Regions from separate parts of the Nocardia grenadensis genome, predicted to be linked through region 3. Evidence: riboswitches for the same ligand, from Rfam matches in the RefSeq annotation. Region 3 holds a riboswitch; each other region holds the start of a gene.
The links. Region 3 has a riboswitch for cobalamin ahead of ACQPYS_RS10805 (ABC transporter substrate-binding protein). Riboswitches for the same ligand answer to the same signal wherever they lie in the genome.
Positions count from the first base shown of each region.

Region 1: it holds a riboswitch for cobalamin, as region 3 does, so the genes downstream of both, metE (5-methyltetrahydropteroyltriglutamate--homocysteine S-methyltransferase) here and ACQPYS_RS10805 (ABC transporter substrate-binding protein) in region 3, are expected to answer to the same signal.
Region 2: it holds a riboswitch for cobalamin, as region 3 does, so the genes downstream of both, ACQPYS_RS11255 (FecCD family ABC transporter permease) here and ACQPYS_RS10805 (ABC transporter substrate-binding protein) in region 3, are expected to answer to the same signal.

Region 1 covers NZ_CP192054.1:4,648,968-4,652,243, reverse strand. The annotation lists gene metE (5-methyltetrahydropteroyltriglutamate--homocysteine S-methyltransferase) at 1-1,988, opposite strand, end outside; cobalamin riboswitch at 2,166-2,303, opposite strand; gene ACQPYS_RS21220 (pyruvate carboxylase) at 2,669-3,276, shown strand, end outside.
Region 2 covers NZ_CP192054.1:2,480,834-2,484,109, forward strand. The annotation lists gene ACQPYS_RS11250 (ABC transporter ATP-binding protein) at 1-150, opposite strand, end outside; gene ACQPYS_RS11255 (FecCD family ABC transporter permease) at 150-1,268, opposite strand; cobalamin riboswitch at 1,313-1,523, opposite strand; gene ACQPYS_RS11260 (HYD1 signature containing ADP-ribosyltransferase family protein) at 2,709-3,276, shown strand, end outside.
Region 3 covers NZ_CP192054.1:2,374,779-2,378,054, forward strand. The annotation lists gene ACQPYS_RS10805 (ABC transporter substrate-binding protein) at 1-1,391, opposite strand, end outside; cobalamin riboswitch at 1,407-1,588, opposite strand; gene ACQPYS_RS10810 (hypothetical protein) at 1,973-3,276, opposite strand, start outside.

The DNA of each region.
Region 1 (3,276 bases), 2.3 Mb from region 3:
GTGACATCGGCGTCCAGCCCGGCAATGGCGTCGATCACCTCACCGAACTCCGAGTAGCACAGGTGGGTGTGGATCTGGACGGAGTCGGCCACCCCGGAGGTGGCCAGCCGGAAGGCATGCACCGACCAGTCCAGGTACGCCTGCTGATCGGCGTCACGCAGCGGGAGCAGCTCCCGCAGCGCGGGCTCGTCGACCTGGACGATGCGGATACCCGCGTTCTGCAGATCCACCGTCTCGTCCCGGATCGCCAGGGCCACCTGCCGGGCCGAATCCGCCAGTGGCTGGTCGTCGCGGACGAAGGACCAGGCCAGGATGGTGACCGGGCCGGTGAGCATGCCCTTGACGGGTTTGTCGGTGAGCGACTGCGCGTAGGTGATCCAGTCAACCGTCATCGCGGCCGGGCGGGAGACGTCACCGAACAGGATGGGCGGGCGCACGCAGCGGGTGCCGTAGGACTGCACCCAGCCCAGATCGGTCGCCGCGAATCCGTCCAGCTGTTCGGCGAAGTACTGCACCATATCGTTGCGTTCCGGTTCGCCGTGTACGAGGACATCGAGCCCGAGTTCCTCCTGCAGGGCGACGACCTCGCCGATCTCCGCCCGCATCCGGCGCACGTACTCGGCCCGGTCGATCTCCCCGGACCGCAGTGCCGCCCGGGCCAGCCGGATGGCCGAGGTCTGCGGGTAGGAGCCGATGGTGGTGGTCGGCAGCGGCGGCAGGTGCAGACGCTCCCGCTGCAGGGTCCGGCGCTGTTCGGCGGGAGCCCGCCGGGCGGCGTCCGGGCCCAGCGCGGCGAGTCGCGCCCGTACCTGCGCATTGCCGATCCGTGGATCGGCACGGCGGCTCGCGGCGGCGGCCCGGGCGGTCTCCAGTTCCGCGGCGACCGCCTCGGTGCCGGAGCTCAGTCCGGTCGCCAGCACCCGCACCTCGGCGGTCTTCTCGGCGCCGAAGGCGAGCCAGGAGCGCAGTGCGTCGTCGAGTCGAGTCTCCACCTCCAGCGAGTACGGGACGTGCAGCAGCGAGCACGAGGTGGAAACCGCCAGGGCCCCTACGCTGCCCAGCAGCGTGGCCAGCGTCGACAGCGCACCGTCGAGATCGGTGCGCCAGACATTTCGACCGTCGACCACGCCCGCGACCAGTAGTTTGTGCGACAGAGCGGGGACCGCCGCCACCGCGGCGACCTCGGTGCCGGCGACCAGATCGACGGCGATACCTTCGACATCGGTGGCGGCCAGCGCTTCCAGCGCCGCGCCCGGATACCCGAAATAGGTGGCCACCAGCACCGCCGGCCGCCGCCCCGCCGCGGTGAGTTCGGTGTAGACCCGCCGGACCGTCGCCAGTTCCACCGCGGTGAGATCGGTGACCAGCGCGGGTTCGTCGAGTTGTACCCAGCCCGCGCCCGCCTCGGCGAGCAGCCGCAGCAATTCCCGGTACAGCGGGATCAGTTCGTCGATCCGGTCCAGCGCCGCGCCGTCGGTGGTCTTGGCCAGTTTCAGGAAGGTGACCGGTCCGATGATCACGGGCCGGACCGGTACGCCGAGTTCGATCGCTTCGGCCACCTGCGCCAGCAGATCTTCCGGATGCAGGCCGAATTTGGTGTCCGGGCCGAGTTCGGGCACCAGGTAGTGGTAGTTGGTGTCGAACCACTTGGTCATCTCCAGCGGTTCCACCGACTCGGTTCCGCGCGCGGCCGCGAAATAGCGGTCCAGCCGATCCTCGATCCCGGCGACCCGCTCGGGTAGGGCGCCGAGAAGAACGGCGGTGTCGAGCATCTGGTCGTAGTAGGAGAAGGTGCCGACGGGGATCGAGTCCAGTCCGGCGGCGGTCAGTTCCGCGTACTGGTCCCGGCGCAGCGCGCGGCCGGTCTCGTGTAGTCGCGCCGCGTCTATCCGGCCCGCCCAGTAGGACTCGGTCGCCCGTTTCAGTTCCCGGCGCGGCCCGACCCGGGGGAGTCCGAGAACCGTTGCGGTGAACGGGGTGTGCGAAATAACAGTCACGGTGTTCTCCAGTGCTGAAGTTCGACGGCCGTCGCCGTTCCCGGACGCACGGCACCGATGAGACCCCGAACGACCCGGCCGTGCGGTCGGGTCGGTTGTCAGCACTGGTGGCGGCGCCCGCTCCACGAGGCGACGACCACCGGATACGGCGTATCCGGTACAACCGGCAGGTCTTCGGACTCGCGGGCACCGGCCGGTCGGCCGACCTACTGGCCGTCGCTTCCCAGGCGTGCTGCCCAGTGCTGATGACGGCGGTCGTTCCTGCTCACCGCTGCGGGACAGTTCCGGATTTCCACCGGATTCCCTCTCACCCGCGTGGTGCGGGCTTCGGCGCCGGGGGCGGACGTTCGGGGCTCCTCGTCGTCCGGCCGGCGGACCAGCTGCGGGTTCCACCATAACGCGCCGGCACGAGCGGTCCGCATCTCCCCGCGCGGCACGGGCGCGGGCGGCGGTACGTGGTGCGGCAGCGACGCGTTTGCCGGTGGTGATCACGTACCCGGAATAGCGGGGTATTGGCTGGGGTTCCGGCACCGCGCCGCAGGGGGCCGCGGGTGGTGAGATATGACGGCACGGTGAACTCCTTTTCGCACCCTTGCAATACCCCCTTGTGAAAACTCTGCGAAGTGGACTTCGCTGTCGATCCTGGGTGTGACGCCGGGTACGTTGGTTCAATGTTCTCGAAAGTCTTGGTTGCCAACCGCGGCGAAATCGCCATCCGAGCCTTCCGTGCGGCGTACGAGCTCGGTATCGGAACGGTTGCCGTCTTCCCGCACGAGGACCGTAATTCGGTCCACCGCCTGAAGGCGGACGAGGCATACGAGATCGGCGAGGAAGGTCATCCGGTCCGGGCCTACCTCTCGGTCGACGCCATCATCGAGGCGGCGAAGACCGCGGGCGCCGACGCCATCTACCCCGGCTACGGGTTCCTCTCGGAGAATCCCGATCTGGCCGCCGCATGCGCGAGGGAGGGCATCACCTTCATCGGACCGTCGGCCGAGGTTCTCGAACTGGCGGGCAACAAGGCCCGCGCGATCGCCGCGGCGCGCGCGGCCGGGCTGCCGGTCCTGGATTCGAGCGCACCCTCGGCCGACGTGGCGGAGTTGCTGACGGCCGCGGAATCCATGGAGTTCCCGGTATTCGTGAAGGCCGTCGCCGGTGGCGGCGGGCGCGGTATGCGCCGGGTGGCCGAGCGGTCCGGGCTGCGGGAAGCGATCGAGGCGGCCTCGCGCGAGGCGGAGTCGGCGTTCGGTGATCCGACGGTGTTCCTGGAGCAGGCCGT
Region 2 (3,276 bases), 110 kb from region 3:
GCGGTAGAGGCAGCGCAGCAGGGTGGACTTACCACTGCCGTTGGGCCCCACGATGCCGAGGAACTGGCCCGGCCCGGCGGCCAGGGTCACCGCCTCGACGACCGTCGTACCGTCGAACTCGACCGTGACCTTCTCGTAGTCGACCCGCATCAGCTGTGCTCCACCAGGGCTCCGCGGCGGCGCATCAGCAGCACGAACACCGGCACTCCCACCGCGGCGGTGATCGCGCCCAGCGGCAGCTCCTGCGGAGGTATGAGGGTCCGCGCCAGCAGGTCCGCCGTCACCAGGGACACCGCGCCCAGTAAGGGCGTCACGACGGTGAGTCGCTGATGGTCGGCGCCTACCAGCAGTCTGGCGATATGCGGGACCACCAGACCGACGAAGCCGATCGCCCCGCATATCGCGACGAAGCAGCCCGTCATCGCGGCGGAGACCACGAACAGGAGCAGCCGGAACCGGGACGGGTTCATGCCCAGTGCGGCACCGACCTCGTCGCCCATCGACAGCGCGTTGAGGTGCCGTGCGTACACGGTGATCACCGCCAGTCCGATCACGGCGACCGTGGCGATGAGGGGCACCATGTGCCAGGTGGCCCCGGCCAGGCTCCCGAGTAGCCAGAACATCACCGAACGGGCCGCATCCCCGTGCGGGGCGAGGAACACCAGCACCGTCGTCGCCGCGGAGAAGCCGTAGCCGAGGGCGGTGCCGGTGAGCACCAGCCGCAGCGGTACCAGCCCGGAGGCCGAGCGGGCCATCAGATAGACGAGCACTGTGGCGGCCAGCGCCCCGGCGAAGGCCGCGGTGGACAGTGCGTAGATCCCGAGCGCGCCGAAGACCCCGAAGAGTACGACCGCGGTCGCGCCCACCGAGGCGCCCGACGAAATCCCGAGCACATAGGGGTCGGCGAGCGGGTTGCGGACCATGGCCTGCACCAGCAGTCCCACCCCGCCGAGCCCGGCCCCGACCAGGGCGGCCAACAGTACCCGGGGCAGCCGCGAGTCGATGACGATCCGGTAGTCGGCGATATCGTCGGCGACCACGGTGGCGCCGCTGAGCTCGGCCCACAGGAACCAGACCGCGTCCCGCCAGGGGACGTGCGCCGCGCCCAGCGTCAACGCCAGGACGGAGACCACCGCCAGTACCGCGATCAAGCCGGGGACCAGCACGGCGATCGGGAGCCGCTGCTTCTCGACAGTTCTCTTCGGCCCTGCACTACCCGCACCGTCTCGAAACGGGCGCGCAGGCAGGCGACTGGCGCACGGACCCATACCTCGTCAACCGCTCCCTCGGAGTCGACAACAGGCCGCGCCGCCGGCACGACCACGCGGGCAGGTCTTCGGACTCGCGGACATGACGCCGACCGGCGTCGCCTACTGGCGGTCGCTTCCCGGGCGGGGCGCCCAGTGCTGATGACCGCGGTCGTTTCCACATACCGCTGCGGGGCAGCTCCGGATTCCCACCGGATTCCCTCTTGCGAGCCACGCGTCCAGGGACGAGCGGCAACCAGCGCTTGGTCACACTAGCATTCGGACCCGCGGGCCGTCCGTCTCTCGCCCTCCGGCTACGTAGCGGCCGCTGCTTTCGGAGCACCGGCCCCCGCGCCGGAAGCCTCCGGTCCCCGGCTTCGGAGAAGCCGAGGCGGGGACTACGTATACAGTCGTCGCCGCGCGGTGGTGGAAGGTGCCGGCAACCCTCGACTGTAGCGCGGCTGATCGGACCACCATTGCGTCATTGATCGAACACCACACCGCCCCAGCCTCCAGGATCCCGGTTCCTTTGAGCCGCAAGCAGTGCCAGGCGACTGGGCGCTCGGGGTCCCCGGCGTGGCGATCGAAGATCACCCACCTGCCCCGGTGGTTGCGGCGGTCAGGTCGGCGTCGAATAGGCAGGCCGGGAGGCATTCGATCCAGCCCGCCCGGCCCCACTGTGTGCCGTTGGCACCAAGACCGAGCCCGGAAAGCTCACTACCAGCGCAGACGCCGATCACATAACCAAATTCGGCTGGATTGCTAAGGGGCCGGTGTCAGTAGTACCTATTCGGCTACGGATGCGAGCCGACCGCCGGATACATCATGCTTGATCTGCGGCGCCGCACAACTCATGGCGGCCGCGAAACCACCACACAGAGGTTTGCTGGACGTCATCTCCGCATGAGCCGGGTAAACCGACAGCTGAAGGCAGGACAGGGTTGATTTACCGACCCGACAACAATGTCGGACAGCATGCGGACGGACCGACCAGCACGGCGGCGGTCGATGGATATCGCAGAGGAGTTCACGGGACTCATCGTCTCTCGAATCCTGATGTCATCGCGGACCCTTCCGGTTACCGCCATGGGTGCGACCTCATCGCTGTTCTCGTCGATGGCTCGACCGGATCCGATCTCGCCGGAGACCATCTGCATGCGGCCGTGGACAACGCGAGCCGACTTCGTCGTTCGGCGGAGCGACCTCCTCGAAGATACAAGCCTCTTCGCAGCTTCGGCGATGGCCGTTCTCGTGGCCGGGCCGAGCTTTCTGCACGAGTATCGGTGCGTTGCAGGGAGTGTGTTCGCGCCTCGGATGGGCAATGGAATCCCAACCGGCGCCGAATCGTCCGGCGAAAGTATCGGACCAGCGGCTCGAACGCCTCGACCGATACCTGAAAAGTTTCCTGTTCGAACAACGTCGGCCGGTACCGAAGAGTTATACGAGAGGTATGGTCCCACGATGCAGCAAGTGCTGAAGAGGATGATGGCGACAATCGCGGGGGATGCCACCAGGACTTTCGGCCTTGCGAGCAGCGCTATCGTGCGAAATATGCGCCGATGCGCGCACTTCGGTTTCGAGTCGGCTCATGTGGTGACCGCAAGTAGTCAAGAAGCAAGTACGCTCTTTCGGAGGGACGGGACGTCCGAGCGGGAGGGCTCATCGCACGGCGGCTCTGCGAACAGGTCCGCTCATCCGAAATTCGGTAATCGCCCAGAGCGGATCATGTATCACTATACTTCCGACGAAGGTTTGAAAGAAATCCTGAGGAGCGGCAAGCTTCGCCCATCGCGGCGGGGACTCGATGATCCACCAGGGCAATTCCTGACAACGATCGAGCCGGGTACTCGAAGCGATGTAGATCTGGCGGACATCCTCGGCCTCGGAGTAAGGCTTTCCCACTACATAGCGATTGATGTGGCGCACTTGCCGAAGAGAAAGATCGTCGATATGGGCGACAGCACGAACTATCTGATCCGCAATCGCCGATCATTGCGCATCGACCGACTTGTCGTCGACGCCGGTGAGA
Region 3 (3,276 bases):
GGTTGAATCGGGTCCGCCGTCCCCGACAGCGAACCGCTCAACGCCACCGACGACTCCCAGGCCCCCGGATCCTTCTTCACCTCGGCGGAATCCTCGGCATTGTCGATTCGTAACTCGAACCCGACCCGTGCGATCTGATCCTGGACCGCGATCGCGACATCGGTGGTCTCCGGCCCCTGCGCCTGCGTGACGAACCGCACCACCAACCGCCGGCCGTCCTTCACCCGGATACCGTCGGCACCCCGGACCCATCCGGCGCCGTCCAGCAGGCGGTTCGCCAACTCCGGATCGTGCACCTGATTGGGCACCCCGAACGACATATCGCGGGGATACAGTCCCGTGGCCGCCTCGAACTGGCCGTTGCCGACATCGGCGGCGATACCTTCGTAATCGATAGCGGCGGTGAATGCCTTGCGCACCGCGGTATCGGTGAAGATCCCCGCCTTCAGGTTCATCTCCACCAGCAGTGACTGCAATGCCGCCGCCGACGACAGCACATGAGTCCCGGCGTCGCCCTGGAGTTCGAGCTGCGCCGAGGTGGACGGGTAGAACGCCATATCGGCCTCACCACTGCGCACACCGGCGAGCCGAGCCTGCTCATCGGGCACCACCCGCACAGTGACGCCCTTCAACGGCGGAGCCCCTTCCCAATGACCGGCGTAGGGCGTGAGAACCAGATTGTCCGGCGACCATTCATCGATGGCATATGGGCCCGAGTAGGCGCCCGCATCGACGATCTTCGCTGAATCGCCCTTCGCCGCCTCCATCGCCGCGACATCGTAGATCTGCAGCGAATTGTCCCGCGCCGCGAGCGCGGCAGGCACCATGGCATTCGGCCTCGGGGTCGTGATCACCACTTTCCCGCCCTCGACGGTCACCTTCGTCGCCGGGTCCAGATACACCTGGGCGGCCTTCGACCGGAGGATCTGCCGGGTCAGTGCGGCGGCGACAGCGGTGGCATCGACCGGCCTGCCGTTCTGGAAGGTGACCCCGGCCCGCAGCGTCACCACCCATCGGGTGTCACCGTCGCGGGAGACCTCCTGTGCCAGCCACGGCTCGATCTGTCCGGCCTCGGAAACCTGCAGCAGGTTCTCGGCGACACCCCAGTCGAACAGCCAGTTGGTGCCGGTCCCGATCGGGTCCAGCCCGGCGATCTTGTAGGAGTTGTAGATGGTCAGCGTGCCATCCCCGGACTCCCGTAACTCCTTCGCCGCTGCAGCGGCATCCTGCGCGCTCTCGGTCGACGCGCATCCCGTGAAGGCCATAGCGGCCGTCAAAAGGCCCGACAGCAGCGCCACGCGCGTGGAACGCCGCCACGACGCGACACCAACGGATTTATCGGGTAATTGCCGCTCGGCGCGACGCCGGGCGCGGCGAGTGAACACTCGCATCCTCATCCTCGTGAAACTCGATCCTGTGTGGGCGCAGGTATCCTGGCTCCCGGATCAACACTCGCCTTCGGCCTTCCAACCCAGGGAGTCGTGGCCATCGGATGAAGGTCTGCTACTCGGTCACAGTTGCGGGACAGCCCCGGATTCACACCGGTGTTCCCTGCCGGAGAAACTTAGCATCCGCTAAGTAACTTCGGGTCGGTTGACAACATCGACGTTGGTTGTGAAGGAGTCCAGTACCTGAGCGGGAGCTACACGACCTGCGACTTCCTATTCGATCGTCAGAGATATGCGCCGGCCCAAGGCGTGGGCGTAGTGGCCGATTCCCCCTCCGGACCCTTTTTTGCTGCATTTGACCTGCAATTTACGCCGATTCTATGAATCAGTTTTGATATATCTGCAGGTCAGGGCAGTGTGTAGGTGTTAGCGCTCCTCTCGGACACCATTTCTGTAGCATTTCTGCGCCAGCAACCGTGTCTTCGCACCGGCCCCTACACTGCCGCGACTGTCACCGGAGTCGGAGCCTACCCGTCCGGACTCGGCGAACTCGCCCGATCATATGGAGTCGATGTGAGCGGGGATTAACCGTCGATAGCGCACACCGGATGGCCACCAGGAAGATCTCCGGATATGCCAGGTGCAGCGTCGTTCTGTGACTCGGCATCGCGGCGATCACCGAGTGAGCTTCGGTCGGCCTGTTCAATGGGCTGTTGCTGATGTTCGTCGGCCAGTAGGTCCGCGATAGTGACGGCTTCGGGAAGAGTCCAGGTCGCCGCTTCGTCTGCGAGTAGCTGGTGCCACGACGGTGCTCCGGCTTCTGCGCGGGCCGCGGTATCCGAGCGGACTTTCAGCGCGAGCTGACCGGTCCGCATGAGGACGGGAACGTTGAGGTGACGAGCTGCTATGGCGGTCTCGCCGGTGATTGCGGCCGCTGCGGTCTTCGACAGGCTGATCGCTCCGGCGGCGGCGTGGGAGGCGAGTAGCATCTCTGTGCGTTTGGCTGCTGTAGGGGTCGGAAGGCGTGAAGAGCCAGTGGAGCGGTAGGCCCCGAGGTGGAGGTGGGTTCGGATGATGACCTCGCTCGCGAGCGTCCCAAGACCAGGTGTCAAGATCCCGGAGCGAAGGTTCAAACCGTCTCCGGAGTTCGTTCCGGCGTAGGCGTCGTTGGCGAACTTTCGTAGGGCAGGGATCGGCATCTCGCACAGAAGTGACCAGCCGGGCAGGGGGAGGTTCATCGGGGTCACGAAGTCGGCGGCCCAGTGCTTCAACAGCAGCGCGATCGCGATATGAGGTTCGGGTGCTTGTGCGAATGGCAGACCGGAGCGAGTCGCCGTCACTTCGGCGATCATCCGCTGGCCGTCTTCCCACCAGATACCTGTGAAAGTGCCGGTGCGGATCTGGTTGAGGGCGGTGAAGAACCGGCCGATGTCGTGGCCGGCGGACCGAACACGATGGTCCGGACCGCCGAATTTCGGTCCGGTGTAGTCGATGGGGAGTCGGGCGGTCTGTTTCTCCCACCGGCGCAGCAGATCGCTGTTCTTCAGCTGCGACAGACCGCCGAGTACCGCAGCGTCCATGTGGTGGTTGTAGAGGTTTCCGAGGGCGCCGATGAGCCCGGAGAGGCCGACGACTACCAGGTCGCTGGGCTCCCACGGAAGTCGTTGGGCTGCCCGCCATCGTTCGAGGTGCGCGAGCGCGATCGGGTCGAGGATGTCGGCGATCTCGGGCTCGCCCCAACCGTAGACTTCGCGGCGCTGTTGATGGCGTGTGGTGAGTTCGGAATAGGTGAGGTCTGTCGGGGTGTTGGCGATGCTCTGTGTCATCGCCGGGTCGACCGGCTGGCCTGATAGCGCGGATGCGGCGATTGCTTCGATATCGTCGAGGT